4 regions of the Nocardiopsis nanhaiensis genome follow, and region 1 is predicted to be linked to each of the others. Evidence: riboswitches for the same ligand, from Rfam matches in the RefSeq annotation. Region 1 holds a riboswitch; each other region holds the start of a gene.
The links. Region 1 has a riboswitch for thiamine pyrophosphate ahead of thiD (bifunctional hydroxymethylpyrimidine kinase/phosphomethylpyrimidine kinase). Riboswitches for the same ligand answer to the same signal wherever they lie in the genome.
Positions count from the first base shown of each region.

Region 2: linked by a shared signal. The riboswitch ahead of thiO (glycine oxidase ThiO) and the one ahead of thiD (bifunctional hydroxymethylpyrimidine kinase/phosphomethylpyrimidine kinase) in region 1 are both predicted to bind thiamine pyrophosphate.
Region 3: linked by a shared signal. The riboswitch ahead of ACYVD1_RS21010 (3-oxoacyl-ACP reductase) and the one ahead of thiD (bifunctional hydroxymethylpyrimidine kinase/phosphomethylpyrimidine kinase) in region 1 are both predicted to bind thiamine pyrophosphate.
Region 4: linked by a shared signal. The riboswitch ahead of ACYVD1_RS29130 (ECF transporter S component) and the one ahead of thiD (bifunctional hydroxymethylpyrimidine kinase/phosphomethylpyrimidine kinase) in region 1 are both predicted to bind thiamine pyrophosphate.

Region 1 is NZ_BAAGZJ010000060.1:18,805-26,125, reverse strand. Features, by position in the region: gene ACYVD1_RS24250 (alanine/glycine:cation symporter family protein) at 1-1,092, shown strand, start outside; gene thiD (bifunctional hydroxymethylpyrimidine kinase/phosphomethylpyrimidine kinase) at 1,186-1,989, opposite strand; TPP riboswitch at 1,982-2,082, opposite strand; gene ACYVD1_RS24240 (DUF368 domain-containing protein) at 2,128-3,057, opposite strand; gene ACYVD1_RS24235 (acyl-CoA synthetase) at 3,424-5,109, opposite strand; gene rocD (ornithine--oxo-acid transaminase) at 5,483-6,757, shown strand.
Region 2 is NZ_BAAGZJ010000009.1:78,875-86,195, reverse strand. Features, by position in the region: gene ACYVD1_RS06460 (thiazole synthase) at 1-374, opposite strand, end outside; gene thiS (sulfur carrier protein ThiS) at 378-590, opposite strand; gene thiO (glycine oxidase ThiO) at 622-1,878, opposite strand; TPP riboswitch at 1,847-1,957, opposite strand; gene ACYVD1_RS06445 (Rv2175c family DNA-binding protein) at 2,060-2,437, shown strand; gene thiE (thiamine phosphate synthase) at 2,563-3,234, shown strand; gene ACYVD1_RS06435 (ABC transporter permease) at 3,332-4,099, opposite strand; gene ACYVD1_RS06430 (ATP-binding cassette domain-containing protein) at 4,096-5,022, opposite strand; gene ACYVD1_RS06425 (TetR/AcrR family transcriptional regulator) at 5,108-5,872, shown strand; gene ACYVD1_RS06420 (zinc-binding dehydrogenase) at 5,915-6,922, opposite strand; gene ACYVD1_RS06415 (SDR family oxidoreductase) at 7,086-7,321, opposite strand, start outside.
Region 3 is NZ_BAAGZJ010000046.1:5,112-12,432, forward strand. Features, by position in the region: gene ACYVD1_RS20990 (pirin family protein) at 89-1,141, shown strand; gene ACYVD1_RS20995 (N-acetyltransferase) at 1,240-1,632, shown strand; gene ACYVD1_RS21000 (hypothetical protein) at 2,067-3,074, shown strand; gene ACYVD1_RS21005 (LLM class flavin-dependent oxidoreductase) at 3,252-4,568, opposite strand; gene ACYVD1_RS21010 (3-oxoacyl-ACP reductase) at 4,568-5,350, opposite strand; TPP riboswitch at 5,402-5,503, opposite strand; gene ACYVD1_RS21015 (5-methyltetrahydropteroyltriglutamate--homocysteine S-methyltransferase) at 5,582-6,700, opposite strand; gene ACYVD1_RS21020 (SRPBCC family protein) at 7,055-7,321, opposite strand, start outside.
Region 4 is NZ_BAAGZJ010000089.1:1,250-8,570, forward strand. Features, by position in the region: gene ACYVD1_RS29115 (enoyl-CoA hydratase/isomerase family protein) at 114-914, opposite strand; gene ACYVD1_RS29120 (energy-coupling factor transporter transmembrane component T family protein) at 960-1,763, opposite strand; gene ACYVD1_RS29125 (ABC transporter ATP-binding protein) at 1,760-3,337, opposite strand; gene ACYVD1_RS29130 (ECF transporter S component) at 3,341-3,994, opposite strand; TPP riboswitch at 4,078-4,185, opposite strand; gene ACYVD1_RS29135 (transglycosylase domain-containing protein) at 4,298-6,457, opposite strand; gene ACYVD1_RS29140 (alpha-1,4-glucan--maltose-1-phosphate maltosyltransferase) at 7,234-7,321, shown strand, end outside.

The sequences.
Region 1 (7,321 bases):
ATGGCAACCAAGTACGGTGAAGCCCTCCTGGGGGTGAAGTTCCGTCGGACTGACGCCAAGGGCGAGCAGAGCGGCGGACCGATGTACTACCTCAAGAACGGTCTGCCCGGTGGCTTCGGCACCACACTCGGTATCGCCTTCGCGGTGTTCGGCGCCATCGCCGCCTTCGGTATCGGCAACGGAACCCAGGCCAACACCGTCACCCAACAGGTCACGAGCCTCGTCGAGATCGAGCCGTGGATGGTCGGTCTGATCCTGATGGCGCTCGCCGGCGCTGTCATCCTCGGCGGCATCAAGAGCATCGGCCGAGTCGCCTCGGCGCTCGTCCCGATCATGATCATCGCCTACGTCGGCATCTGCCTCATCGTGCTGGCCGCCAACTGGGCCTCGCTCCTGCCCGCCCTCCAGCTCGTCGTGACCAGCGCCTTCGACCTCACCGCGCCGGCGGGCGGCGTCGCCGGAGCGGGCTTCCTGCTCGCCATCCAGCAGGGCTTCGCCCGCGGTATCTTCTCCAACGAGTCCGGCCTGGGCACCGGGGGTATCGCCGCCGCTGCCGCAAAGACCAAGCAGCCGGTCCGTCAGGCCATGGTCTCGATGACCCAGACCTTCATCGACACCATCATCGTGGTCACCATGACCTGCCTGGTCATCATCACCACCGGAGTCTGGGACGTCGAGGACCCGGAGGACGGGTCGCTGCTGACCAGCCAGGCGCTGTCGGAGGGGCTCGGCACGATCAGTCCGGCGCTCGCGGTGGGCGGTGTCTACGTCGTCGCTGCCGCGGTCACGGTCTTCGCGTTCACCACCCTGCTCGGATGGGCCTACTACGGAGAACGGTGCGTGGAGTTCCTGGGCGGTCGCGTCATGGTGTTCCCCTACCGCCTGGTGTTCATCGCGGTCATCTTCGTCGGCTCCGTCGCCGCCCTCGACGACGTGTGGTTGTTCAGCGACATCGCCAACGCCCTCATGGCGCTGCCGAACCTCATCGGGCTGCTCCTCCTGTCCCCGTTGATCGTGTCGGAGACCAGGAAGTTCTTCGACCACCCGGACTGGCGGAACCCCGATGCCGTCATGGAGGACGTCCGCGGGTAACCCGGACCGAGGGACGCATGACGAGGGGGCCGACCGTGGTCGGCCCCCTTCCTATGCTCAGGTGCCGGCTACCACCAGAGGTGGCTGTGCCGGCTACCACCAGAGGTGGAAATGGTGCACGGGGCCCTGGCCGCCGCCGGCGTCGACTTCCTCGGCCCGGCGCAGGGCCTCGGTCAGGTAGGCCTTGGCGTCGGCGACCGCTGCCCGTGTGTCCGGGGACTGCGGGATCAGGGCGGCGATCGAGGAGGACAGGGTGCAGCCGGTGCCGTGGGTGTTGCGGGTGTCCACACGGGCGGCGCGGAACTCCACCGGCTCAGACACCCCGTCGACCAGCAGGTCCACGCTCTCCGCGCCCGGCAGGTGACCGCCCTTGAGCAGGACTCGGCGCGGGCCCAGTTCGAGCAGGCGCTCGGCCTGGTCGCGCATCTGCTTCAGGCTGGAGGCCTCGGCTTCGCCAAGCAGATCGGCGGCCTCGGGCAGGTTCGGGGTGATCAGGTCGGCGCGCGGCAGCAGCTCGGTGCGCAGCGCTTCGGTCGCGGAACTCTCCAGTAGCCGGTCACCGCTCTTGGCCACCATCACCGGGTCCACGACCACGTTGGGCAGCCGGTAGCGGTCCACCGCGGCCGCGACCGCCTCGGTGACTTCCGAGGTACCCAGCATGCCCACCTTGACCGCGTGCACGGTCGCGTCGGTGAACAGGGTGTCCATCTGGTCGGTGACGAAGGACGCGGGGACACCGTGCACCCCGGTGACCCCGCGCGTGGACTGGGCGGTCAAGGCCGTCACCACGCTCATCCCGAAGACCCCGTGGGCGGAGAAGGACTTCAGGTCCGCCTGGATGCCGGCACCCCCGCTGGGGTCGCTTCCGGCGATGGACACGGCATTGAAAGCGCTCATGATCTGGCGTTCCTTCGCTAGTGCGAACTAGGGCAGGTTCGACGGGTGTGCTCTCAGCCGGGAGAACTCTCTCCGGCACCCCGCGCCGCCGGGACCCCGAGGCCCCGGCATCCGTATGCGTCTGTGGCGGTACCGACTCTAGTGGACCGTCAAGTCGCCGCGCTCCTCGAGGGCCTCCTGCTGGGCGTGCTTGCGGCGCTCCCAGACGATCATGCCGACGACGACAACGAAGCCGCCCGCCGCGAAGGCGACCGTGACCGGGACGTCGGTCATCGGCTGGATGCTGCGCTGGTCGTCCTGCCACGGCCACAGGGCGCGCAGGGAACCCGCCATGAGCCCGGTCAGCACCACGAGGGTGATGTGGTGGTGGTTCTCCAGCAGGAACTGGAGGAGTTTCACGAACAGGGCCAGTCCCGTGATCATGCCGAGGACGAACACGGTGATGTACGGGATGTCGACGTTGCGCAGGGCGGCCATGGTGGGCTCGTACAGGCCCAGGGTCAGGAGGATGAACGAACCAGACATACCCGGGAGGACCAGGGCGCAGATGGCCACGGCGGCGGCGAAGAACACGACCACCGGGTGCGTGGGCAGGTTGGCGCCCGGCAGGCCGGTGAGGAAGAAGGCCAGCGCGGCGAACGCCAGGGCGACGAGGTAGTGCCAGGGCTGCCAGCGCTTGCCCGCAGTGGTGTAGGGGATGTACAGGCACGCCAGGACCAGTCCGAAGAAGAGTGCGTAGGCGTACTGGTCGTAGACCTCGACCAGTGGGGCGAGGAAGATCGCGGCCAGGATGAGGGCCACACCCATACCGATCAGGGCGGGCAGGAGAACGGACCAGTCGACCTGGCGGAACTGTTCCCTGGCACGTTCCTTGCCGCGGCCCCGCGGCACGTCGGTGACGTACCGCTTGATGCCGCTGACAGCGTTTCCGGCACCGCCGATCAGCTTGTCGTAGAGGCCGACCATCAGCGCGACCGTGCCGCCGCTGATGCCGGGCAGAGCCTCGGATGTGCCCACGGCCCCGCCGCGCACGAAATTGAAGATGTAGGAGCCTGCTGACTTGGCCATGTTGTCGGGCGCGGGCCCGGGGAGTCCCGGGAGGGGGCGCCGTCCTCCGTCCTGATGGTGCCACCGGTTCCGTACGGGAGACCGGAGAGTCAAAGGGGTGCTGGTCCGCGCAGGTCCGTGCGGGCGACCGCCACCGGCTACCGGGCCCGACGTCCGCGCGTGGGTTTGCCGCCCGGCCGCGCCACGGGGGAGAAGGGGTGATGAGGCCCAGGGCCGGGCAGCGCCAAGTCTATCGTCGCCGGGGAGGAGGAAAGGCGTGTGAGCGCATTCAGGCCGTTGGTTTCGGTTGGGTGCGTTGCGGAATCTCCTGAGTCCGAAAGGTCAGATCGGGGGTGAGCCGACCTCAGGTCGGGAGACGGGCCGGATTCAGCGCGGGAGCGAGTCGAACAGGGGCTGGGACGCGCTCCCGGAACCGTCCTTGGCCACCGACGAGGCCCACCGGTAGTCCTGCTTGCCCACCGCGGTGCGCCGCACCCGGTCCACAAAGTGCACGGTCCGGGGCACCTTGAAGCCGGCCAGCCGGACACGGCAGTGCGCCCGCAGCGCGTCCTCGTCCGGGTGCGCGTCCTGGGCCAGCGACACCAGGGCCGTCACCCGCTGCCCGAGCCTCTCGTCCGGCGCGGGGACCACGATCACGTCCTCCACCCCGGGGTAGGCCTTGAGTACGGCCTCCACCTCTTCGGGGTAGACCTTCTCCCCGGCAGTATTGATGACCACGCTGCCCCGGCCCAGCAGAACGATCGATCCGTCCTCCGCCCGGGTGCCGTAGTCCCCCGACAGCGCCCAGCGCCGACCCTCCCCGTCCGTGGGGAAGGTGCGCGCGGTCGTGATCGGGTCGTTGTAGTAGCCCAGCGGGATCCGCCCGGTCCGGGCGATGCGCCCGACCTCGACCGAGCCCGGGGGCAGCGGGCGCAGCGCGTCGTCGAGCACGGAGATGCTGCCGCCCATGGTGAAGCTCTGCCGGTCGGCGGAGACCGCGACGGTGACCTCTTCGTCGGGCACGGTCGCCGAACCGCACACACCGGTCTCCGAACCCCCGTAGGAGTCGGCGAGCGTGATGTCCTCGCGCCACGCACGCCACAGCCCGCGCACCGCGGGGGTCAGGGGGGTGCCTCCCGACCGCACCGAGGTGAGGTCGGGACACAGCGACGGCTCGGTGAGCAGGTGCCGGGCCAGCGGGCGGGCCATCGCGTCGCCCACCAGCTGGAGGGCGTGCACGCCTTCGCGGTGCGCCAGCTCCAGTACCCGGCCCGGTTGGAAGCTGCGGTCGGTGGACAGCACCACGCGCTTGCCGCACAGCAGCATGCTCAGCGCGTTCCACTGCCCGGCGGCGTGCATCAGCGGCCCGAGCACCAGCATCCGCTGCGGGAAGCAGGCGGTCGCGCGGTCCGCCACCTCGCGGAGGCTGCCGGCACGGGGGGCGCCCGGGGCGCGCCGCTCCACGGCGGCGCGGAAGATGTCGGCCTGGCGCCACAGCACACCCTTGGGATAGCCGGTGGTGCCGCCGGTGTAGAGGAGGTAGTGGTCCTCGCCGCTGGTCTCGGGCAGTGCGACATCGGAGCCGTCGGCGTCCTGTGCCGCCAGCGCTGCCTCGTAGTCCGTACCCGCCAGGGACGCGTCGCGCTCCGAACCGTCTTCGAGCAGCAGCACGTGCCGCAGCCGGGGCAGGTCCGTGCGGACCCCGGACACCGTCGCGGCCAGGGAGTCCTCGGCGATCAGGGCCACCGAGTGCGAGTCCGAGAGCACGTGTCCCAGCTCGCCCGCGACGTACCGGTAGTTGACGTTGACCGGAACCGCGCCGGCCCGCAGCACACCGACGAAGGACTCGACCCACTCGACGCGGTTGAAGGACAGGACCGCCACGTTCTCACCGGGGCGGATACCGACCTCGACCAGGTGCCGGGCCAGACGCGTCGACCGCTCGTCCAAGGCGCGGTAGGTGAGCCGACGGGGCCCGGCGACCAAGGCGGTCCGGTCGGGCACGGCTTCGGCCACCGCCGCCATGAGGCCGGCGAGGGAGAAGGGGGTGTCCGGTGACGCGTGACGGGGCACGTCTGACCTCCCTGACGATCGAAAGACTGCCGTCCTCGGCGGAAACGCTCGCGGCGGCTGTGGCTGGTAGGAGCGACCGTACCCGTCGGGAAGCACTGCGATCGCGACTGGGGCTGTGGACCGCGTCACCTGCGTAATCACCCCGCGTAACGCTCGTGCTGGCGGGCATGAACCGTGCCCGCTCAGGGCATGTGCGGGCTCTGGTGCCGCGCGGATTTCGGGCCCCGACTAGTGGTGGTGACATCCGCCACCCCTTGTGTGCTCACCGGATCATCTGCTCAACTCCTGGGGGATCTCCGCCGTCGGGGCGCTACCGCGCCTCACGGTGGGTATCTACTGTCTGACATCGGTCAATGGTGATCGGAGCTGCTAGATGACCACCCAGAACCTGGGACAGCAGGACTCCGCCGGAAACCCCGGCGGCCAGGCACTCACCAGCGCGGACCACATCGCACTCGCGGAGTCGAGATCCGCACACAACTACTCACCCCTGCCCGTGGTGATCGCCGAAGGCCGTGGCGCCTGGGTGACCGACGTGGAGGGAAAGCGGTACCTCGACTGCCTCGCCGGGTACTCGGCGATGAACTTCGGCCACCACAACCCCGACCTCCTGGCGACCGCGCACGCCCAGCTCGACCGGGTGACGCTGACCAGCCGGGCCTTCTACAACGACCAGTTCGGCCCGTGGGTGAGCGCCCTCGCCGACATGGTCGGCAAACAGAAGGTCCTGCCGATGAACACCGGCGCGGAAGCGGTGGAGACCGGCATCAAGGTGGCCCGCAAGTGGGGCTACGAAGTCAAGGGAGTCGCGGAGAACCAGGCGACCATCGTCGTGGCCGGCGCCAACTTCCACGGTCGGACCACGACCATCATCTCCTTCTCCTCCGACATGGAGGCGAAGACCGGTTTCGGCCCCTACACCCCGGGCTTCCGCTCGGTGGCCTACGGGGACGCGAAGGCCATCGAGGAGGCCATCGACCACACGACCGTGGCTGTGCTCATCGAACCCGTGCAGGGCGAGGCCGGCGTGATCGTGCCGCCCGCGGACTACCTGCCCCGCGTCCGCGAGATCTGTGACGAGAACCAGGTGCTGTTCATCGCCGACGAGGTGCAGTCGGGTCTGGGACGCACGGGCACCGTCAAGGCCTGCGAGCACACCGGTGTCGTGCCGGACGCCTACCTGTTCGGCAAGGCGCTGGGCGGCGGGATCCTGCCCGTTTCGGCGATGGTCGCCGACGAGGACGTCCTCGGCGTCATCCAACCCGGCCAGCACGGCAGCACCTTCGGTGGCAACCCGCTCGCCGGGGCGGTGGGGCACACGGTCGTCCGGATGCTGACCGAGGGCCCCTACTTGGAGAACGCCCGGAAGCTGGGGGAGGTCCTGCGCCGCAGGCTCGACGAGTTCGTCGGCGCAGGAGTGGTGTCGGCGCGCAGCATCGGCCTGTGGGCGGGGGTGGACGTCGACCCCGGGCTCGCTTCCGGCAAGGAGCTGTGCAAGCGCCTCGCCGAACGCGGGGTCCTGGTAAAGGACACACACGGGTCGACCGTGCGGATGTCGCCGCCGCTCATCATCAGCGAGGAGGACCTCAACTGGGGGCTGGACCGCTTCGGCGAGGTCCTCGCGGAGCTACGGTCCGAACAGCGGTGACGCGCATGGTCCGAGCAGCGGTGACGCGCAGGGGATGAGGCGCATCGTCACCGTGTGGGACGGCGAGTGCCCCGCTTCGGAGGGATCCGGGGCGGGGCACAGCCATGCCGCTTTCGGGACAGGGGCGGGATCCGGGGCTGGCTACCCCCGTGTTGGGCTCCGGGGACGGACGGTCGTGTGCCTGGGCAGTGGGGGAGGGGCCTCACCGGGGTGGGGCCTCATCCGGGGACAGGCTCCTAGCTTGGGGCGGCGGCCGGGTGCTGGCGTGTAGCACTGGGCCGCGGTGGGTGGGGGGTGCTGTTGGTGCGGGTTTCCCCGTTTCCTGCCGCTTGATGGTGGCCGTCTCCGCTGCGCGCCTCAAGGTCGTCGCCATCGAGCGCTTCGCGCGTCAGTGGCGCTCCACCTTGACCCGCTTCGCTGCGACGGCGGGTCGGCGGCAGTCAGGAAACGGGGGACGTGTGGTCGGGGAGGCGATGGTCCGGCCTTCGGCCGGGCACCGGCCGAGTAACCGCGTCGGCCTGGCGGCCGATTCCTGCCCCTGCGCCGGAGCTGTGACGGCTGGGG
Region 2 (7,321 bases), on a different contig from region 1:
TCCAGGAGCTCCACCGGGTCGGGGAGGAGGGTGTGCTCGTCGGCGATCACCTCCAGCTTGACCCAGTCCGTTTCCAGGGCCTCGCGGCCGAGTTTGGCGGTGCGTACCGCGTCGGCGGCGGTGAAGCACCCTGCGGTGTTGGGCAGGGGGCGGATCTTGTTCCGCTCCAGGATGTCCCAGACCGACCCTTGGGTTCCGGGGCTGACCCGGCGCATCGCCACGGTGGTGAGCTCGGTGCCGGAGGTCTGCAGGGCCTCCTCCAGGACCTCGAGTGAGGGTGCTCCGCCGGTTCCGGTGATGAGGCGGGAGTCGAATGTGACACCCGCGATCTCGAAGGGGTCGTCGAGCGTGTGTGTAAGGGGCGTCTCGGGCATGGTTCAGCCTCCCTGTACTGCGGTGAGAACGTCCACGCGGTCACCCGGGGCCAGGGTGGTGTCGGACCACGCGGTGCGGCGCACCACCTCGTCGTTGACGGCTACGGCGATCCCGCCCTGGATCTGCCCGTCCCGGGTCGATGCCACATCGCGTACGACCGCTTCCACGGTGGTGGCCGCGGTCTGGCGCGCCTCGCCGTTGATGATCAGTTCCACTGCTTCTCCCACGTCTTGTTCCAGTGTTCTCTCAGGTCGTCTGCGCACCGCCGCCGGCCAGTTCCCGGTCGGCGGCGAACCGGCGCGCGTGGTCGGGCAGCGAGCCGGTAGTGAGTGCATCGGCCATGACCGCGCCGGTCTCTGGGGCCAGGAGCACCCCGTGCCGGAAGTGCCCGGCGGCCAGGTGCAGGCCCGGGACCAGGGTGGGCCCCAGGAGGGGTTCGTTGTCCGGTGATCCGGGCCGCAGCCCCACACAGGTCTCGGTGACCTCGAGCTCGGTCACCCCGGGTACGAGCTCGCGCGCGTCCCGGAGGACCTGCCACAGCCCGCCCATGGTGAGAGCGGTGTCGTGGCCCAGCTCCTCCTGGGTCGCGCCGACGATCACTTCGCCGTCGGCCCGGGGGACGAGGTAGACCGGGAAACCGCGGACCAGGCCGCGCACGGTGCGACTGACCAGGGGCGGTTCCCCCGAGGGGGTTCGGGCGCGCAGCAGTTGTCCCTTGACCGGGCGCAACGGGGGCACTACCGGCTCGGGAACCTTGATCCGGTCGCCCCAACAGCCCGCGGCAAGGACGACCTGCCCAGCGGCGACCAGGGAGTCGTCCGCCAGGCGCACGCCCAGGCGGGCGCCGTCGGGGCCGGGGGAGGTGACCTCCTCGGCCCGTCCCGCGATCTCGCGCACACCGGCGCGCTCACCGGCCCGTGCGAGGGCCAAGAGCAGTCGGCGCGGATCCACGGAGTGGTCGTCGGGGGCCAGCACCCCTCCGCGTACGCCGGGGGCGAGCATGGGTTCCAGGCGGCGGCACTCCCGACTGGTCAGGCGTTCGGCGGCCACGCCCAGGCGCTGCTGCAGCGCGTGCAGTTCGGTGAGGACGGCCAGGTCGTCGCGGTCGAAGGCGACCAGGAGCGTTCCGGTGGTCTGGAGGCCGACGTCCACGCCGCTGGCGTCCTCCAGCTCCTTGACGAAGTCGGGGTAGCGGCGGGCGGAGCGCACCCCGAACTCCATCAGGGGTTCCTCGCCGAACACCGCCTCGGTGGCGGGGGTGAGCATGCCGGCCGCGACGGTCGAAGCCGCGCGGGCGGTCGAGGGTTCGTTGACCGGGTCGGGTTCGATCAGGGTGACGGGCAGCCCTCGTTGGGCGGCCCGCCAGGCGGTGACCCGGCCGATGATGCCGCCGCCGACCACGGTCACGGTCTCACGTGTACCGGTATTGGTAGGACGAATCTTTGCGTGCTGGGGAACATCGAAGGTGCGCACGGCGCCGTGTTCCACTCCCTTCGCCGGCATGATCCGGATCAGGTTCGTGCGGTCGGAGGCGGCCAGCCTCCCTCTCAGCCGGGTCCACCCGGCTCCCGCGGGACGTGTCTGCTCTCCTTCCATATTAGGGCAGGGTGTCCAGACCCGGTGTGGCGGGGATCTCGGTGCGCCGAGTACCAGGTGCCGCCGGACGACCACCGGCGCTCGGCGGATGTGGCAGATTGGTGGGGTGACACAAAGCGACCCTGAACTCGACGAACTCGTCGGCGACTGGCTGACCCTGCGCGAGGCGGCCAAGCCGCTGGGCGTGAGCCCCAACCGGATCAAGACACTCATCCGCGAGAAGCGCATGATGGGCGTGGTCCGTGGCGGTGAGCTCTCCATCCCCGCCGCCTTCCTGGACGGTGGGGACCTCGTCAAAGGGCTGTCCGGCACCATCGTGCTGCTCTCCGACGCGGGCTTCTCCACCGAAGAGGCCCTGCGCTGGCTCTTCACCTCGGACGACAGCCTGCCGGGCACGCCCATCCAGGCCATGCGCGAGGACCGCGGCACCGAAGTGCGCCGCCGTGCCCAGAGCCTGGCCTTCTAGAGGACACGGCCTCCTAGAGCACCGTTCACGGGCAGCTTCAGGCGGGGCCGCGCGAGACACCGCCGGGCGGCCCGGAGGGCGCGCCCCTTCGGCCGCCCGGAGCGCCAGGCCCTACAGTGGGGCGGGTGAGGACCAGCCACGGAACCAGCCTGCGCAAGCGCCTGGACGCATCCCTTCTGTACCTGTGCACCGACGCCCGTACGGAGCGCGGCGATCTCGCGGAGTTCGCGGACGCTGCGCTGGCCGGGGGAGTGGACATCATCCAGCTCCGGGACAAGGGCCTGGAAGCGCGCCAGGAGCTGGCCGCCCTCGAGGTCATGCGTGCGGCGTGTGAGCGCCACGGCGCCCTGCTCGCCGTCAACGACCGGGCCGATATCGCCCGTGCGGTGCGCGCCGACGTCCTGCACCTGGGGCAGCGCGACCTCCCGGTGCCCATGGCGCGCGACATCGTCGGCGCCGACCCGGTCATCGGCCGCTCCAACAACGACGTCGACGCCGCCGCGGCCTCCGCGGAGGAAGCCGGGAGCGACTACTTCTGCGTGGGTCCGACCTGGGCCACGCCCACGAAGCCGGGACGCCCGGCCGCCGGCTTGGACCTGGTGCATCGCGCTTCGGCACTGGGTTCTGACCGGCCGTGGTTCGCGATCGGCGGGATCGACCTCGACAACGTGGACCAGGTGCTGAGCGCCGGTGCCACGCGGGTGGTCGTGGTCCGCGCGGTCACCGAGGCGGAGGATCCCCGCGCGGCGGCCACCGCGCTCAAGGCCCGCTTGACCGCCCGCGCCGACAACACCTGAGGGACACACCGACCGCGGCCCCGGAGCCCCGCCAGGGGGTACCGGGGCCGCGTCGTGTCCTTCTGCCCCGCGCCTTTGGCGGTCCGGGCCTCTCCGCTCAGCGCCGCCCAGCGCGCTGGAACAGCCACTGGGTCAGGACGAGCGCGGCCACGGTGAGCCCGGACATCCACAGGACCAAGGCGGTGACCTGGTCGCCGACGGGCGCCCCGGAGGTGAGTTCGCGGAGGGTCTCGATGGCCAGGGAGACCGGTTGGTGCTCGGCGAAGCCTTGGAGGAAGGACGGCAGCCCCTCGATGGGGACGAAGGCCGACGACAGGTAGGGCACGAACAGCGCGACGAAGGCGAACGTCGCCGCGGTGTCGGCCGACCGGGCGGCCAGCCCCCAGGCAGCCGCGACCAGGGTGAGTAGGACGATGTAGGCGCTCACCAGCGCCAGCACCCACAGCCACCCGGTGGGGGAGGCCTCCGGTCGGAAGCCCAGCGCGACCGCCGCGATCAGGACGAGCAGCGTCGACACCAGGTTGCGCAGGGTTCCGGCCACCACGTGTCCCGTCACCACCGCCGAGGCGCGGATGGGCATCGTCCGCAGCCTTCGGATCACGCCCTTTGAGAGGTCGGAGTGCACCGCCGTCGCGGTCATCGAGGCCCCGAAGCCGGCGCACAGGAGCATCACCCCGGGCGCCACGTAGTCCACGTAGGACGCGTCGCTGGTCAGGCCTTCCACGGCGGAGCCGAAGACGGTCACGAAAAGGAGCATGACGGCGACCGGGGCGACCACGGCGGTCACCATGCTGTCGACGTCCCGCAGGGAATGGGTCAGTCCGCGCTTGGTGAGGACGGCCTCGGCGCGCAGGGGAGCGGTCATGACGGTTGGTCCTTCGCTGTGGGGCGGTCGGTGAGTGCGAGGAACACGTCGTCCAAGGTCGGGGTGTGGACCGTGACCCGGGAGACGGGGACACCCGCGCGGTGGTGGAAGTTCAGGGCGGAGCGCAGGTGCTCGGCGGAGCCGTCGCCCCGCATCCACTCGATACTCCCGTCGGCGAGCGTGAGCTCGACCAGTTCCTGGCCCACGCGGCGCTTGAGCTCGGCCGCCGTGCCTTGGGCGACGATCCCGCCGCCGTCCAGGACTGCGATCCGGTCGGCCAGCACGTCCGCCTCCTCCAAGTACTGCGTGGTGAGGAAGACCGTGGTGCCGTGCTCGGTAAGGCCGGTGATCGTGTGCCACAACGCCTGGCGGCTGCGGGTGTCCATGCCGGTGGTCGGCTCGTCCAGGAACACCACCGGTGGTGAGCCCACCAGGCTCGCGGCCAGGTCCAGCCGCCGACGCATCCCGCCCGAGTACCCGCCGCAACGGCGGTCGGCCGCGTCGGTGAGATCGAAGTGGTCGAGTAGCTCACGGGCGCGCCTGTCGGCGGTGCGGCGATCGGCGCCGAGGAGGCGGGCGACCATCACCAGGTTCTCCCTGCCGGTGAGCGCCTCGTCGACGGAGGCGTACTGGCCGGTGGCGCTGATCGCGCGGCGGACCCGGCGCGCTGCGCGGACCACGTCGTGGCCCAGGACCCGCGCCGTGCCCCCGTCGGGTCGGACGAGCGTGGTCAGGATGTTGATCAGGGTGGTCTTGCCCGCGCCGTTGGGCCCTAAGAGGGCGAGGATCCCGCCCGCCGGAACTTCGAGGTCGACACCGTCCAGGACGGTGTGGTCGCCGTAGCGCTTGCGTAGTCCGGAGACGCTGACCGCCGGGGCGGTGGTCTCTTGTGGCGGGCTCTGGGTGAGTGTTCGTGTGTTCATGTTCTACAGTGTAACCCTTACCCAGTACCATTGCGCAACCCCTACGCAGTACATTTGCGTGCCGATTACGCAATAGGATGGCCGCATGGCTGAACAGGAACCGCCGGGCGATCCGGTGCGGACGATCCCCAAGGTGCTGCTCTCGGCGTGGGGGGTCGGCCCTACACCTCGGAAGGGCCCCCGGCCCAAGCTCACCATCGCCCGCATTCTGGAGACCGCCATCGCCCTCGGCGACCAGGGGGGTGCCGAGGCGATCACCATGAGTCGAACCGCCGCCGAGCTCGGCGTCGGCACCATGAGTCTGTACCGCTACGTCGAGTCCCGCTCCGACCTGCTGCTGCTTGCTGCCGATGCTGTTCTGGGGGCGCCCCCCGAACCGGTCGGCGCCACGTGGCGAGAACGCGCGCACTCCTTCGCTCTGGGGCTGCGCGACGTCTACCGGCGGCACCCTTGGGCGAGCGGGATCCCGGTGACCGTCGAGCCCCTCGCCCCCTCCTTCGTCCGCTGGGGCGAGCTGGGCCTGGGTGCGCTTGAGGAGACCGGGCTCAGCATCGCCGAGTGCGCGCGGATCACGACCCTGATCTGGACCTACACCCGGGCCGAAGGTGAACTCGCCGAGGAGCAGCGCCGCTCCTGGGAGGCTCAGGGCCTCGACCCCGCCGACGCCCACCGCGCCTTCGTCCACCGGCTCGACACCCTGGTCTCCGCCGAGGACTATCCGCGCGTGCGCGAACTCCTGGGCAGCGACCTCCTCGCCGCCGGCGTGGAGTACGACGACCCAGCGGCTGAATTCGCGCGGGCGGTCGACCTCCTCCTCGACGGGGTGGCGGCCCGCGCCGCCCTCCCCTGAACGGATCGGCCGGGCGACCCGCCCAGGGGAGGCGGAGTCGCGTCAGGGCACCAGCAGTACCTTGCCCAGGACCCGGCGCTCCTCCAGCGCGGCGTGGGCCTCGGCGGCCCGTTCCAGCGGCAGGGTCAGCCCCACGTGCGGCCGGAGCCGACCGGCCCGGGCCTCCTCGAGGACCAGCCGGGCCAGGTCGCGCCTGCTCGCCCCCTTCGCATCGTCCAGGTCCATCATGCCCAGGGCGGTGATCCCGCGGTCCCGGACCTCGGCCTCGTCGATCTCGACGAAGTCACCGTTGGTGGTCCCGTAGCTGACGAATCGTCCGCCGTCGGCCACGGCGGCCAGGGCCGACCTGCCCAGGTCCCCGCTGGCGCCGTCGACGACCACGCTCACTCCAGCGCCCCCGGTGATGGCGCTGACCCGCTCCAGCCACCCGGGGTCCGAATAGTCCACGACCTCCTCGGCGCCCAGGGAGCGGGCCAGTTCCAGCTTCTCCGGACCCCGGGCCGCGCCGATCACCCGCGCCCCCGCGAGGCGGGCCAGCTGCACGGTCAGGCTGCCCGCCCCGCCAGTGGCGGCCAGGACGAGCACCCAGGTATCGGGGGAGAAGCGGGCGGCCCGCTCCAGGAGCAGGGCGGTGGCCCCGTCGGTCAGCAGGGCAAGGGCATCGTGGTCGGCCAAGGTGTCGGGGACCCTGATGAGGGAATCGACGGGCACCACCGTTCGTTCGGCGTACGCGTCGACCGGGGCGCTGGGGGATCCACCCGGCCCGTCCACCGGTCCGGTCTCCGCGACCACTTCCACGCCCACCCAGGTCGGGTCCGTTCCCGGTCCCACCTCGACGACCCGGCCGGAGACCCCGCTCCCGGGTACGTACGGGGGTGCGATCGGGAAGTGCTCCTCACCCCACCCCGAGCGGAGCAGCGTGTCCAGGTAGATGACGTTCGCCCCGGTCACCTCCACCAGGGCCTCCCCGGGGGCCGGTTCCGGATCGGATACCTCCCGGGTGACCAGGACCTCGGGGCCGCCGAACTCGTCCACTCGTACCGCGCGCATGTCCACCACACTCCTTTGCTGGTTGATGGTGACCACTCTGTTTCCTCAACTAATGTTCAGGTCAAGGGGTGGGGCGGGAACCCAAGCTGGAGCCGGTCGGTACCGCAGACGACAGAACCGCCGTGCACGGGGCACGGCGGTGGTGTGGCAGGGAGGGCCTCGGTCAGACCGCGACGTGCGCGAGGGCGCTCGGATGGCGGCGCAGGAAGCCCTCGATGGACTGGGCCGGATGGCCGGTCAGGTCCGGGACGGTGCTCGCCACGACGTCCATCTCGTCGGCGGCGATCGCCGCGTACGACGATGCCCAGCCCTCGACCTCCCACTCCGCGGCCCCGGTGAGGCGCCGCGACTCCAGCGCCTCCTCCCAGGTCTCGGGTACGTACCTGATCGTGCGTCCGG
Region 3 (7,321 bases), on a different contig from region 1:
TTCGGACGCTCCAGAACCTGTCGGCCTGGAGGAGAGACATCAGCCTCACAACCGTCCCTGTCACGCCTGCGGCGGAAGGAACACCCCGATGACCAATACTGAGGCGAACCCGGCCACCCACGTGTGCGCCGACGGCGGCCTGCCGGGGCCGTGGGCCGAGTGCGAGGGCGGGGCCGCGGTCGAGATCATCACCGCCCGCGCCGTTCCGCTGGGCGGGCCGCGCGCGATGAACGTGCGCCGCACCCTGCCGCAGCGGCAGCGTTCGCTGATCGGCGCGTGGTGCTTCGTCGACCACTACGGGCCGGACGAGGTGGCAGCCACCGGCGGCATGGACGTGGCCCCGCACCCGCACACGGGGCTGCAGACGCTCAGCTGGCTGTTCGAGGGCACCGTCGCCCACATCGACTCCGGAGGCCACAGTGCCCACGTACTTCCCGGGGAGATGAACCTGATGACGGCGGGGGCGGGCATCTGCCACTCGGAGACCTCCACACCGGACACCGGCCGGCTCCATGGCGTGCAGCTCTGGATCGCCCTCCCGGAGGAGGCACGCCACAGGCCGGGCCGCGACTTCGAGCACTTCGTCCCCGAACCGGTCGGGTTCGACGGGGGTTCCGCTTTGGTGTTCCTCGGTTCGCTGCTGGGGTCGGAGGCGCCGGTCAGCATGTACACGCCGCTGGTGGGCGCCGAGATCAGGCTCGATCCCGGCGCGGCCCTGGACCTCGCGGTCGAGCCCGGGTTCGAGCACGGCCTCCTGGTGGACACGGGCGAGGCCGTCACCCTCGAGGGCGTGCACGTGCCCGAGGACGCCGTGGGTTACACCGGGGTCGGAACCCGGTCGCTGCGTATCGCCAACGGCGGCGACGGACCGGCCCGGCTCGTGTTCCTGGGCGGTGCCCCCTTCGGCGAGGAGGTCGTCATGTGGTGGAACTTCCTGGGCCGCTCGACGGAGGAGATCCGGCAGTACCGGGAGGAGTGGCAGAACCACGGCGACCGGTTCGGCCACGTCGAGGGGTACGTGGGACACGGCGGCCCGGGTAGGAACAGGGACGGGATGGGGAGGATCCCCGCCCCGGAGCTGCCGCAGGTGAGAATGCGGCCGCGGAAGAACCCGCCGCCCCACGCGCGCTTCCAGGACTGACAGCCGCAGGAGCGTCCGGACGGGCACTCCCCCGGGCCGGGCACCACTGTGTCCGCCGCCGACCGAGCCGAGTACCGCCGCACAGAGAGGTCGTTGCCATGACCGAGCCGCAGACCGACAAGACCGGTGCCGTCGTCCACGTCGAACTTGACGAGACGCGCACCATCAGCGCCTACACCGTGAGTCTGGACGACGGCACCCTCGCCGGCCGCGCGGACTTCGTCGATCCCCCGGAGACTGACGGCGAGCGCGTCTTCTTCCACACCGAGGTTGATTCGGAGTTCGGCGGGCGGGGCCTGGGCGGGCTCCTGCTGCGTGAGGCGCTGGCCGACAGCGTTCGCCGGAACCTCACCGTGGTCCCCGTGTGCCCGCTGTTCGCCAAGTACTTGAAGGACCACGGCGACGAGTACACGGCCCAGGGCGGCAGGTTCCGACGTCCGCGGCCGGCCGATCTGGAGCTGGTCAAGCAGACCACCGAGGGCGGGGTTTGAGTGCGGAGCTCTCCTTCATCGACAAAGAGCACCCCGACGCTATGCAGTAGGAAAGGTGCTCCCCTCCGTAGTCGCCCGGTCCCGAGAAGCGCTACGGCGGTGGGACCGTCCTACTGCGTCCTGTCGGGGCCGCGTGCCTCTCCCAAGGCCGCACGGGCAACGCTCCCCAGTCTTGGCCACCTTGCGTAACACCGCGATCGGGCTGATCTGGGCGGCCGGGTTAGACAACATCACCGAGGCGAACCGTCGCAAGCTCCGTGACGAGAACCGCCAGCTCAGCCCCCCTAACGACCTGACTTTGCCGTGCCCTGGGGCTCTGGGCAAGCTTGGCGTCTGAAATTCTCTTCCCTGGTTCCGCCATCGAGGGGCGAGAAACTCTCAAGCTGACGTGAATTCCTGAGGTTCAGAAGAGGGCAGGCGGTGAGGAGATCGGCATGGCATCCAACGTCTTCGAGGACAAGTCCAACGAAACGATCAGGGCGCTCAGCCGCCTGCCCGACGCGTTCGCCCCACCCTCACTCAAAGAGCCGGTCCTGCGGTCAGCCCTGTCCGCTCTACGACGACGGCCGGATCACGCGAAGCCGACTTGTTGGCTGGTCCACGAGCTCGGGGACTCCTGTGCCCGAACCGCGTTGGAGTACGAATGGGCCGAGTTGTGTCACCCGCTCACTTACCACCCCTGGCAGAGCGATGCCCCGGGAACCGTGAACGATCCCGGAGTGCTCTTCGCGCAGCGCGCCGCGCACATCGGTTGGCACCCCCAACTAGGGTTCGGTGACGAGGAAGAGCTCAGCGACCACCTGGCTGCTCTCTTCCAGGACGAGAGCCTGGTGGAAAGGGCAGCGGCCCTGTGTAGGTACGGCCGATACCGGACCCTGGGCGCGTTGATCGAGCATCGAATCACGCAAGACCTCTTCTCCTGGGTGGCGCGCCACCGCCCGGAGGAGGCGGTCGGCGCAGTACTGGCGGAGCTGGTGGCCGCTCTGAACGCCGAGTTTCCGGCCCCGGTGCACACGGCCCGAGAGAAGCTTCGCCCCCGGGCGGTGAGTGGTGAGTCGAGATTTCCCATCTCGGTGCGCGGCATCGCGCACGGTTCCCAGACCACCCTGATCACGTCGAGGATCAAGCTGCCCCGACCCCATAAAACGGAGGGGCAGGTCTCCTGTCTGCACTGGGAGGGTTTCTCGAGGCTGGAGGACGACCTGGGCCACCTCTACCTGCTGCGGCTGGACACGGAGAAGCAGGGCCGGGGCCGCATGGGCACCGATGAAGAAGTGACCCAGGTCGTGATTCCCGCCATCGTGCCGCAGGCCCGACGGCTGTATCTGACCAGTCCCGGCTACTGGGAATCCCAGTTCCAGAAGCTCGAGGGCCATCTCCGAGGCAGACCGGTTCACACATCTGTGCCAGACAAGGCGATGGTGAGTGTGGACCTCACCTGAATTCCCTGCCGCGATCATGTGAGCCGTCGGGCTTTGGGAGCGCGGGGGCGGCGTACTGCCGACCGCGCCCGGTCCCAGGCGGTGGGAGGCCCGGCGCTGGGTACCGCGATCGCGAGAGCGGTGGGAGGCCCGCCCGTACCCGGTGCGGACCTCCCATGACTCAGTGCGTCCCCCGACTCAGTGCGGTGACGGCGGTCGATCCAGGCCCAAATGGCCCCGGAGCGTGTCGGACTCGTAGTCCCTCCGGAACAGCCCGCGCTTCTGCAGGACGGGCACCACGTGGTCCACGAAGTCCTCGATCCCGCCCGGCAGGGACGGCGGCATGAGGTTGAACCCGTCAGCGCCGCCGTTCTCGTACCACTCGGTCATCCGGTCGGCGATCTGCTCGGGGGTTCCGACCATGGTGCAGTGTCCGCCGCCGGCGGCCAGCCGCCCGAGCAGCTGCCGTACCGTGGGCTGCTCGGAGCTGATGATGCGCAGGATGGTCTCGTAGCGGCCCTTGGGGCCGGTGAACTCCTCCAGTGGCGGCAGGTCGGGAACGGGGGCGTCCAGCTCCCAGTCGCCGCAGTCCTGTTCGGTGAACAGGCCCAGTTGCTGCAGCGACTCCTCGGTCGGCAGCAGTTCATCGAGTTCGCGCTGCTTGGCTCTGGCCTCCTGCTCGGTGGAGCCGACGTAGGTGACCAGCCCGGGCATGATCCCGACGGACCGGGGGTCGCGGCCGGCCCGGCGGATCCGGGCTTTGACGTCGCTGTAGTAGGCCTGGGCGCTGGGCAGGTCGTAGGCCACGGAGTAGATGGCCTCCGCGCGGCGGGACGCCAGCGTGCGGCCCTGCTCCGACGAGCCCGCTTGGAACAGCACCGGGTTGCCCTGGACCGGGCGCGGCACGTTCAGCGGACCGTCGACCTGGAAGTGCTGGCCCTGGTGGTTGATGGGGCGCACCAGGTCCGGGTCGGCGAAGACGCCGCCCCGGTCGTAGTGGATGGCCTTGTCGCTCCAGGAGTCCCACAGCCCCAGTACCGCCTGCACGAACTCCTCGGCGCGCTCGTAGCGCTCCTGGTGCGCGGGCATCTGCTCGTACCCGTGGTTGCGGGCCTCGGTGTCGAACATGGACGTCACCACGTTCCAGCCGATCCGTCCCCCGCTGATGTGGTCCAGGGAGGCCAGCAGGCGTGCGGCGTGGAAGGGGGTGTAGAACGTGCTGGACACGGTGCTGACCAGCCCGATGCGGCTGGTGGCCCGGCTCATGGCCGACAGGGCGGTCAGGGGCTCGAGGAACCACCACGGGCCGCCGGCGACGTTGCCCGCGGCGTGGCCGTCGGCGAAGAACACCGCGTCCAGGCGCCCGCGTTCGGCGGTGCGGGCCAGTTCCTCGAAGTAGGTGATGTCGCCGACCCGTTCGGCGGGCGAGTCGGAGTGGCGCCAGGCGGCCTTGTGGTGGCCGCAGCCGAAGATGAACAGGTTGATGTGCATCTGGCGGTCGGTGGGGGCGTCCATCAGTTCATCACCAGCCCGCCGTCGACGACGAGGTTCTGGCCGGTGACCGCGCGCGCCCATGGGGAGGCGAAGTACAGGGCCGCGTCGGCGAACTCGGCCGGGGTGGTGACCCGGCGCAGCGGGGTGGTGGAGGCGATCATGTCGAACACCTCGTCGGGGGTGGCGGAGCTGGCGTCGGTGGTGCGCAGCAGGCCGCCGGAGACCATGTTGACGGTGATGCCGTCGGGGCCCAGGTCGTGGGCGAGCGTGCGGGTCAGCGACAGCAGGGCCGCCTTGGCCGCGGTGTAGTCGTGGTAGGGGACGACCGGGTGCTGGAACAGGTTGGTGCCCACGTTGATCACCCGGCCGAACTCCTGGCCGCGCATGGAGGCGAGGGCGGCCCGGACGGTGTTCAGGGCACCGTGGACGGTTCCGCTGAACTGCTGGTCGAGGTGTTCGGGAGTGAGGGTGTCGGCGTGGGGCCGGGCGTCGCCGTTGAAGGTGAAGTCGGCGAGCGCGTTGTTGACGACTGTGGTGACCGGGGTGCCGAAGTGGTCCTGGGCGGCTTGGACCATCGCGGTGACCTGTCCGGGGTCGCGGACGTCGGCCTGCACGGCCAGGGCGCGGTCGGGGTGGGCGGCGGCGAGTTCTTCGGCGGCGTCGGCGCTGTGGAGGTAGTTGACCACCACGCGGGCGCCTTGGCCCAGGAAGGCCTGAGAGAGGTGGGAGCCGAGACCCCGGGCCCCGCCGGTGACGACGACGGTCTGCTGGTCGATGGGGAGCGCGGTACGGGAGGAGCTCATCGGTGGCCTTTCTGACATGGGCGAAGGCGATCCCCTCGGCCACCGATGCCACCGGCCGTGTGCGGACATCCCTTCGCCAGCGTTACCTGGATCAGGTTCGACGGGTGTCATCTCAGCCCGGGAATTCGGTTCCGGGCACCCCGTGTCACTCCCGCTCAAGGTAGCCCATGGGTGCTGTCCCGGGCTACTCCTCACGCACACGGCCTCATCCCGTGGGAGGGCGGCTGTCGACTAGCCCCAGACCTCTTCGGCGGTCTCCACGATCAGGCGCAGCTTGGCCACCTGCTCGTCGTAGGTCAGGTCGTTGCCCTCGAAGGTCGAGGAGAAGCCGCACTGGGGCGACAGGCACAGCTGCTCCAGCGGCACGTGGCGGGCGGCCTCCTCGATGCGGCGCTTGAGCCCGTCCTTGCTCTCCAGCTCGCCCTTCTTGGTGGTGACCAGGCCCAGGACCACGTACTTGCCTTCGGGGACGAAGCGCAGGGGTTCGAATCCGCCGGAGCGCTCGTCGTCGAACTCCAGGAAGAAGCCGTCCACGTCCAGCTCGTTGAAGAGCTCCTCGGCCACGTGGTCGTAGCCGCCGCTGGCCACCCACGACGAGCGGAAGTTGCCGCGGCACATGTGGGTGGTGACGTTCATGCCGGTCGGCCGGTTGGCCAGTGCGGCGTTGAACTGGCGGATGTAGCGGGTGTGCAGCTGGTCGCCGTTGTCGCCGCGCTCGTCGATCATGCTGCGCTGTGAGGGGTCGTTGAGGTAGGCGAGGCTGGTGTCGTCCAGCTGCAGGTAGGTGCAGCCCAACTCACCGAGGGCGCGCACCTGATCGGCGTAGGCCGCCGACAGGTCCGCCCAGAACTGTTCCTGGTCGGGGTAGACCCCGGGGTCGATGGCGGCCGAGCCGCCCCGGTAGTGGACCATGCTCGGCGAGGGGATGGTCAGCTTCGGGGTGTTGCGCGTGACGGTCTCCCGCAGGAAGGCGAAGGCGTCCCCGAAGATGGTGTGCTCGGACCGGATGCGTTCGGTGACCCGCAGCCCGGAGGGGGTGAACTCGATGTCCTCCTTCTCGTTGTGGAAGGTGACCTTGAGTTCGTCCTTGACCTTGGAGATCCCGCCGAGCTGGTAGATGAAGTCCATGTGCCAGGACCCGCGGCGGTGCTCCCCATCGGTGGCCGACTGGAGCCCGACCTCTTCCTGCATGCGCACGACGTCGCGGATGGAGTCGTCCTCGACGGCCCGGAGCTCCGCGTCGTCGATGTTGCCCGCGGCGTGCTCGGTGCGCGCCTTGAGTAGCCGTTCGGGCCGCAGCAGGCTGCCGACGTGGTCTGCGCGGAATGGCGGTGTGGTCTTGGGTGCCATGTGGGGCTCGGCTTTCTGTCAACGGGGGCCGCGGCCAGCCGACACGTTCGCGCCCTCTGGCACGGTCACCGTCGGGGGTCAGGGTGCCGAGCCACTCGGTGCGGGCACGGTGCCACCGTGTCCGGTTGCGCATAACCCAATTCGTGCGGAATGCGAACATTTGTTCTCTGAGTGAACCTATTGGATCTCCCAAACGAGGTCAACCCTCTGACACGCCGGAAGGTGATCATCGCCAGCTCACCGGCCCGACCCATGTGCGGGCCGCACGCTTCCGCCCCCGTGGCCGCCAGTACGGACACCAGCGATCGCTGGCCGCGTCGACCGCCGCGATGACGAGCGCCGCGGCTCGGTCGCTCAAGGCTCCCGTACGTTCCCCTCCTCCAGGTGGCGTTTGGCCCGGGAGAGCTCCCCGGCGACCTCCCTCTGCAGCCGACTGCGCAGAAGGGGTTCGTAGAACCAGCGGACTGCCGCCGGGAAGGTGAAGTCCAGTGTCCGGGTGACCTCGGTGCCGCCGGGGACCTCACGGCAGACGAAGCTCGCGTGGAAGTCCGCCATCGCCCGCGCGATCCGGTTCCGCGGGGCGGGTGCGAGCGAGATGTCGACGCGTTCACCCGGCGTGAG
Region 4 (7,321 bases), on a different contig from region 1:
CGACAAAAAATCCAGGTGACGGCGCGGAAACACAAAGTGAAGGGGAAGAGCGGGGCGGCGTGCCGAGGCGAACGCTTCGACACTACCCGCCCCGAACTGTTCGCACAGCCCCCTCAGCGGCCGTTGAAGGCGGCTTTGCCGGGCCCCTGCTCGATGAAGCTGCGCATGCCGGTCTTCTGGTCCTCGGTGGCGAAGAGGCCGGAGAACTGGAGGCGCTCGATCTCCAGGCCGGTGTCCAGGTCGGTCTCCAGACCCCTGTCGATCGCCTCCTTCGCGGCGCCCAGCGCGACGGCCGGGCCGTCCACGTACTTGGCGACCAGGGCGACGGCGGCCGAGTAGACCTCTTCGTCGGCCACGACCCTGTCGGCGAGACCGATCTCCTTGGCCTCGTCAGAGCGCACGTGGCGGCCGCTGAAGACCAGGTCCTTGGCCTTGGCCGGGCCCACCAGGCGCGGCAGGCGCTGGGTACCGCCCGCGCCGGGGATGACGCCCAGCTGGATCTCGGGCTGGCCGATCTTGGCCTTGGTGCCCACGACCCGGAAGTCCGCGCACAGCGCCAGCTCGCAGCCGCCACCCAGCGCGAAGCCGCTGATCGCCGCCACGACGGGCTTGGGGATACGGGCGACCGCGGTCAGCGCGTTCTGGAGCGCCCGCGAGTACTCCAGCATCTGGGCGTGGGTGAGGTCGGCCATCTCCTTGATGTCGGCCCCGGCCACGAACGCCCGTTCACCGCCGTAGAGAACGACGGCGCGCACGGCGGAGTCCGCCGACACGGTGGCCGCCGCCTCCGCGATCTCCTTGGTGACCTGGCCGTTCAGCGCGTTCAGCGCCTTGGGACGGTCCAGCCGGATGACGGCCACCGCCGGGTTCTCCGGGTCGGCCTCGACACGCACGAACTCGCCCACGTTGTACACCCTCTTCGCTTCGACATCAGTGTCCCCCGTTACCTATCACCCGGGTCAGCCGAACAGCAGCACCAGGGTCCCCAGCTGCGCAGAGACGGTGTAGGCGGTCACCAGCAGTGCGGCGGCGCCCGCAAGCAGGAGTGTGTCGGCCGTGCGCCAGCGACTGTGCCGGGCGTGGCTGCGCCTTCCGGTGCCGAAGGCGCGCGCGTCCATCGCCGTGGCCAGCAGTGTTCCGGTCCGGATGGAGCGCACCAGCAGAGCGAACAGTCTTCCGAAGAACAGCGTGACGATCCGCACCGGGTTCCGCCCGGCCTCCAGGCCCCGGGCCCGGCGGGCCAGCGTGATGGTCCGCCACTGGTCGGCGAGCAGCGGGATGAGCCGCAGCGCCGCGAGTACCCCCATGGCGGGGCGCTCGGGCACCCTGAGCTTCTGCACCAGGCTGTCGGCCATGTCTGTGGGGTCGCTGGTGATCGCGGCGAGCAGCCCGGGCAGGGCGATGGCGAGCAGGCGCACTGCCGCACCCGCCGCACCCTCCAGACCGTGTTCCCCGTACAGGTAGTTGACCGACCCGGTGGTGAGCCCCATCAGGAGGAAGGGACCGCACAGGACGAGTAGGGTGCGCCGATCGACGCCGCTGAACGGCACGATCAACAGGACGGCGAGCAGGACCACGCCGCCCGTGACCCCGTCCACGGCCGGGACCAGCCCGAGCCCGATCAACATCGCGGCCAGCAGTTTGGCGGCCGGGTTCCGACCCATGAGCCAGTAGCGGGCGCCACCGCCTTCGGGCACGTCCAGGGTCAGGGTGTCCCCGCCCTCAGTCCCCGCGGTCTTCTGCTCGGTGTTCTGAGCGGTCATGTGCCCGCCTCCCGGTCCGGTCCGTTGAGCGAGGGGGCGGCGGTGACGGTCGCCGGAGGGTCTGGCTCCTGCCGAGCTCGACCGTCGGCCACGCGCACGCGCGCGTCGGTCAGATGGCGTTGGAGCAGCCCGTCGTGCGTGGCCATGACCACGGCCCGGCCTTCGGTCCGCAAGGCCCCCAGCAACTCCACCAGCTCCGTCCAGGTCCGGGTGTCCTGGCCGAAGGTCGGTTCGTCCAGAACCAGCATGTCGGGTGCGTGCGCGGGGCCGGAGCTGAGCGCCGTCGCCACGGACAGGCGCCGTTTCTCGCCACCGGAGAGCGTGTACGGGTGCACTCCGGCGAGCTTGGTCAGTCGCAAGCGTTCCATCAGCTCGCCCACCCAGCGGTCCGTCTCGGCCTCGCCCATCCCGGCGCGCAGGGGGGCGAAGCGGAGTTCCTCTTGGACGGTGGTGGTGACGAACTGGTCCTCGGAGTGCTGGAAGACCGTACCCACGTGCCGGGCGAGCCTCCTCGCCGGCCAGCGAACGAGCGGACGCCGATCCGCGTCCGCCAAACGCCCGCGCGGCAACACCTGGCCCTGATGGGGTTTGACCAGACCGGCCAGCATCGTCAGGAGCGTGGACTTGCCCGCGCCGTTGGGTCCGGTCAGGGCGGTGGCGGTACCCGCCGCCAGGGCGACGTTCACCTCCTTGAGCACGGTGCGTCGGGGCGTGGCCCGCACACCCACTTGGAAGGGTGTGCGGGCCACGACGTCCACGGTCTCGGCCACGGGCGCCCCGCCAGGCGCGGGTGAGAGTTCGGGTGCGGGCTCGTTCCCCGGGATCCACACACCTTGGTCGGCCAGGGAGCGACCGTGCTCGGCGAACACGGTGCGCGGTGCCCCGTCAGCGATCACCCCTCCGCCCGGTTCCACCACCACGACCCGGTCCACCAGGTCCACGACGTCGGCGACCCGGTGCTCGACCAGCACGAGGGTCGCCTCGGTCTCGGCCAGTAGCTGGGACAGCAGGACTCGAACGAGCTCGGCGCCGGCGGGGTCGAGGTTGGCGGTGGGCTCGTCCAGCAGCAGCAGACGCGGACGCATGGCCAACGCCCCCGCGATGACCAACCGCTGTTTCTCTCCGCCGGACAACGCACCGGTGGAGTGGCGGAGGCCATAGGGGAAGCCCACCTCGGACAGGGACCGCTCCACGCGGGGCCAGATCTGCTCCGGGGCGACGCCCAGGTTCTCCAGCCCGAACGCCACGTCGTCCCCGGCGCGGGCCATCACCAGTTGGGTATCGGGGTCCTGACTGACCAGCCCGACCCCGCCCCGCCCCCGGTGTGCGGGGCAACCGTCCACAAGCAGCGAACCTTCGTGATCGCCGCTGATGGCGCCGTCTTCACCGGTGAGCCCGGCCAAGGAGTGCAGAAGGGTGGACTTGCCCGCACCGGAGGCGCCGAGCAGCAGCACGCGCTGGCCGGGCTCGATGGTCAGGTCCACCCCACGCAGCGCGTAGGTGTCCCGGCCCGAGTGCTTCCACCCCCAGCCGGAGAGCTCGACGCGTGCTCCGTGTGCGCTTGATTCGGCCATCGGTCAGCCCTTGGCTGACGGGAAGGGGGCGAGCGCGCCGGACTTGGCGAGCGCGGTGGTGAGCACTCGCGCGCCCACTCCGGCGATCAGGCCGGCGCTGATCACCACGATCACTCCGAAGATCAACTGGTAGTGGAGCGGCCAGGTGACGTTGGTAACGATGTTGTTGCGTACGGCTGGGGAGAGCGCGGACACAGCGGCCGCGAGCACGGCCGCGCCCATGGTCCAGCGCTTGTAGGCGAAGGCGAGGAAGACCAGCTCGGCCAGGAGGCCCTGCATGGTGCCGGCCAGGATGACCTGCATCCCCCACTGCGTGCCCAGGATCGCCGACACGGAGGCAGCAGCGATCGAGGTGAGCAGAGCCGCACCGGGCTTACGGATGATCAGGCCTCCGAGCACGCCGGAGATCAGCCACATGCCGTAGATGACGGCATGGCCGGGCGGGAAGGCCACGAACAGCGGGTACGTGACCGACCAGACGAGGTTCCACAGCCAGAAGACGACGCCGATAGCGACACCGATCACGGCGGCCACAACGATGTCGACGGTGCGCCAGCTCCGGAACTTGGCGCGCACCTCCTGGATGAACCCGGTTGGCTCGGATCCGCTCGTAGCGCCGGTGCCGGGTCCGGCGCCGGGGTTGTTGCCTGTACTCATGTCGGTAATGTCCCTTCGTCGGGGGTGACGAGGGCCCATGCAGCTAGGAGCGTCAACGGGCGCATGTGAGGGCACGTGCACGGTGACGGGTTCCTATGACTTCCTTCGCTGGCATGACCCAGATCAGGTGTGTAAGGGTCTGCGGCGGGGTGCCGCACTCTCAGCGCTCTCGCGCTCCCCTGTCGGTATCTCTCTATTATGCGCCAACAAGGGGATCTGTGGGGTGTTTCCACCCCACAGATCCCCTTTCGGCTCTTCGCCGGAACGCCCGGAGGCCCCAGAAAGACGCCCGAAAGCCCCGCCTCAGGCGTCGGAGTCCGAGTCGTCGTCATCGCCGTCATCGTCGTCGGACTTGGGCGGCTCGGCGTCCGGGTCGCCGAAGGCCCCCGGCGAACCCGCGAAGCCCTCCGACGGCAGCGGAGCGGTGGCGCCGCGCATGGTCTCCTGCCAGATCTGGCCGGGCAGTGTGCCGCCGTACACGATCCCGTAGTAGCTGCCGCCGATGGTCACGCCCTGGAGCGGGTTCTGTTCGCCGCCGCGCACGTCGCCGACGGCCACCGCGGAAGAGAGGTTGGGCGTGTACCCGACGAACCAGGCGTAGGCGGCGTTGTCGGTGGTCCCGGTCTTTCCGGCGACCGGACGGCTGAGGCCCAGGCCGTTGGCCGTACCGCCGTCGAAGGTCTGCTGCAGCAGGTGGTTGACGCCGTCCGCGGCGCTCTCCTCCACTGTCTGCTCGCACTCGGACTCGGTGCTGACTCGCTCATCGGTTCCGTCCTCGCTCACGGCGCGCACCGGGCGGGGCACGCAGTACACACCCCGGGCGGCGAAGGTGGCGTGGGAGGCGGCCACGTTGAGCGGCGACACCTCCTGGTCGCCGAGGGTGAAGGAACTCCACACCCCGAGCTCCTCGCCGTCGGCCCGGTACACACCGGCCTTCTCGGCCATCTCCGCGGTGGCGCACAGGCCCACGCGCCGCTGGAGCTGGGCGAAGTAGGTGTTCACCGAACCCTTGGTGGCGCTGATCATGTTGTGGCTGCCCTCGTCGCTCTCACCGGCGTTGCGCACACTCCACGAGGACATCGTGCCGCCCTCGCAGTTGGACATGCCGCTGACCGACAGGCTCTTCGGCGAGTCGAAGCTGGTGCCGTACCCCAGGCCCTGGTCCAGGGCGGCGGCCAGCGTGTACGTCTTGAAGGTCGAGCCCGCCTGGAAGCCGGTGGAGCCGCCGTCGTCCTGGTCGACGGCGAGGTTGATCGAGGTGCTGCCGACCTGCTCGTCGTCGAAACCGTGGCGCAGGTTCTGCGCCAAGCCGCGTACGCGGCCGGTGCCCGGTTCGACCAGCGCCTGCGCGGCGAACTTGGTGGAGTCCTCGTAGGGGACCCGGTTGTCGATGGCGTCCTGCGCGGAGTCCTGCGCGTCGGTGTCGAGCGTGGTCTGGACGGTGAAGCCGCCCTGGGAGATGCGCTGGTCGCGCTCGGAGGCGGTGTCGCCGAGCAGGTCCGAGCTCCGCAGCCAGTGCATGACGTAGTCGCAGAAGAACGGGTAGTCGCTCTCGGCGCAGCTGCCCCCGCGCGGGGTGGCGTCGATACCCAGGCCCTCGTCCTGGTACTCGGCGGCCTCGTCAGCGTCGAGCATCTCGGTCGCGACCATCCGGTCCAGCACCAGGTCACGGCGTTCCACCGCCTCCTCCGGGTTGTTGAGCGGGTCGTAGAAGGAGGGGCCGCGTACCAGGCCGGCCAGCAGGGCGGCCTGCCCGGGGTCCAGGTCGGCCGCGGACACGGAGAAGTACCGTTTGGCGGCGACCTCGATGCCGTGCGCGCCCGAACCGAAGTAGGAGAGGTTCAGGTAGCCCTCCAGGATCTCGTCCTTGGTGAGGCGCTCCTCGACGTCGATGGCGTAGCGCAGCTCGACGAGCTTGCGGCTCAGGGTCCGCGAACTGGCCTCCTCCAGCTCCTCTTCGTTCTCAGCGCTCTCGATGAGGAGGTTCTTCACGTACTGCTGGGTGATGGTCGAGCCGCCCTGCAGGTCGCCCTGGGCAGTGCGCAGCGCGGCGCGGGTCACACCGCGCAGGTCCAGGCCGCTGTGCTCGTAGAAGCGGTCGTCCTCGATCGCCATCAGGGCCGAGGTCACCCACGGGCTGATGTCGTCGAGCCCGACCACCTCGCGTTCCCGTTCGGCGACCTCGCCGAAGGGCTCTCCGGCGTCGTCGGTGAGGAGGATCCGGGACGAGGGGTGGGGGACGTCGAGGTCGCCGGGCAGGTCCATGAACCCGGCGGCCGCGTCCCTGGAGACCACCCCGAGCCCGCCCGCCCACGGCATGATCAGGGCGGCTGTCAGGAGCCCGGCGAGCACGCTCAACCCCGACAGGCGCAGGAGCGTACCGCCCCGCCCCTTCAGCAGGTCACTCCTGAGGAGTTCCTGTGCCCTCCCAGTGAACAGACCACCCTGGTTCGACTCCGTCACGTCGCCCCCCTACGGCCGTGTGCTGCCCGCCTGCCAGGCAGGACGGACACTGCGTCGACCACCTTCCCAAGGGCCGCGCAAAGGGAAGTCCGCCATAACGGGCGTGTCACCGAAAAGCTTCCTCAATCCCCGGCAAAGCCCTCAGATCGACCATGTGGCGCGATCACTCGCACATCAGACGAAAACGACCATCCTTTTTCTCGACATCAAGACGAGTCGACCAACAAATCCGGGAGCAGCACAAAGCAGGCCGACCGAATGTGGGGCGAATGGTTCTTAGGAGACCCATCGGACGCAAGGGGATGTCCGGAATACGACCCCGCAACCACCGGGTGCATTCGGTCATCCCTACCCACCCCGAACCCCGGGACAACATCGGGTATTAATTTTCTGACTTGTCATGACGGAGAACCGGAAAACAACCACAGGGACGTCTGAATCAGGTGGCCCCTCATGCCCGATTTGCGAAGTTTGACAGGGCGAAATCGGGCAAATACCAGGTCCTGGCGCTGCCGACCAGTGTGATGAGGATCACATAAATAATCCGGCCCCAACACACCGCCAAACCCCACTAGAGGGCAGACGATAGACAGCGGAGGGCACCGAAGCGGCAATCCGGACAGTTTCTGATCCAGCACTTCGTTAACTCCGTCTTGCGCTAGATGAACTTCCGGTTATTTCCACTCTTCGACACCCGTGCGCCATCGGCGCGCCATCAAAACACCATCCACACATCACCCCATATCGCCCGAAACACGACAATTACGGTGTAGCCAGTGATCGGACGCCTGCCCATCCTCGAAATCTCTCCAGACAACAACCTGGGCCCGGTGAAATCCGTTCCCGGAGAACGCTTCACCGTGG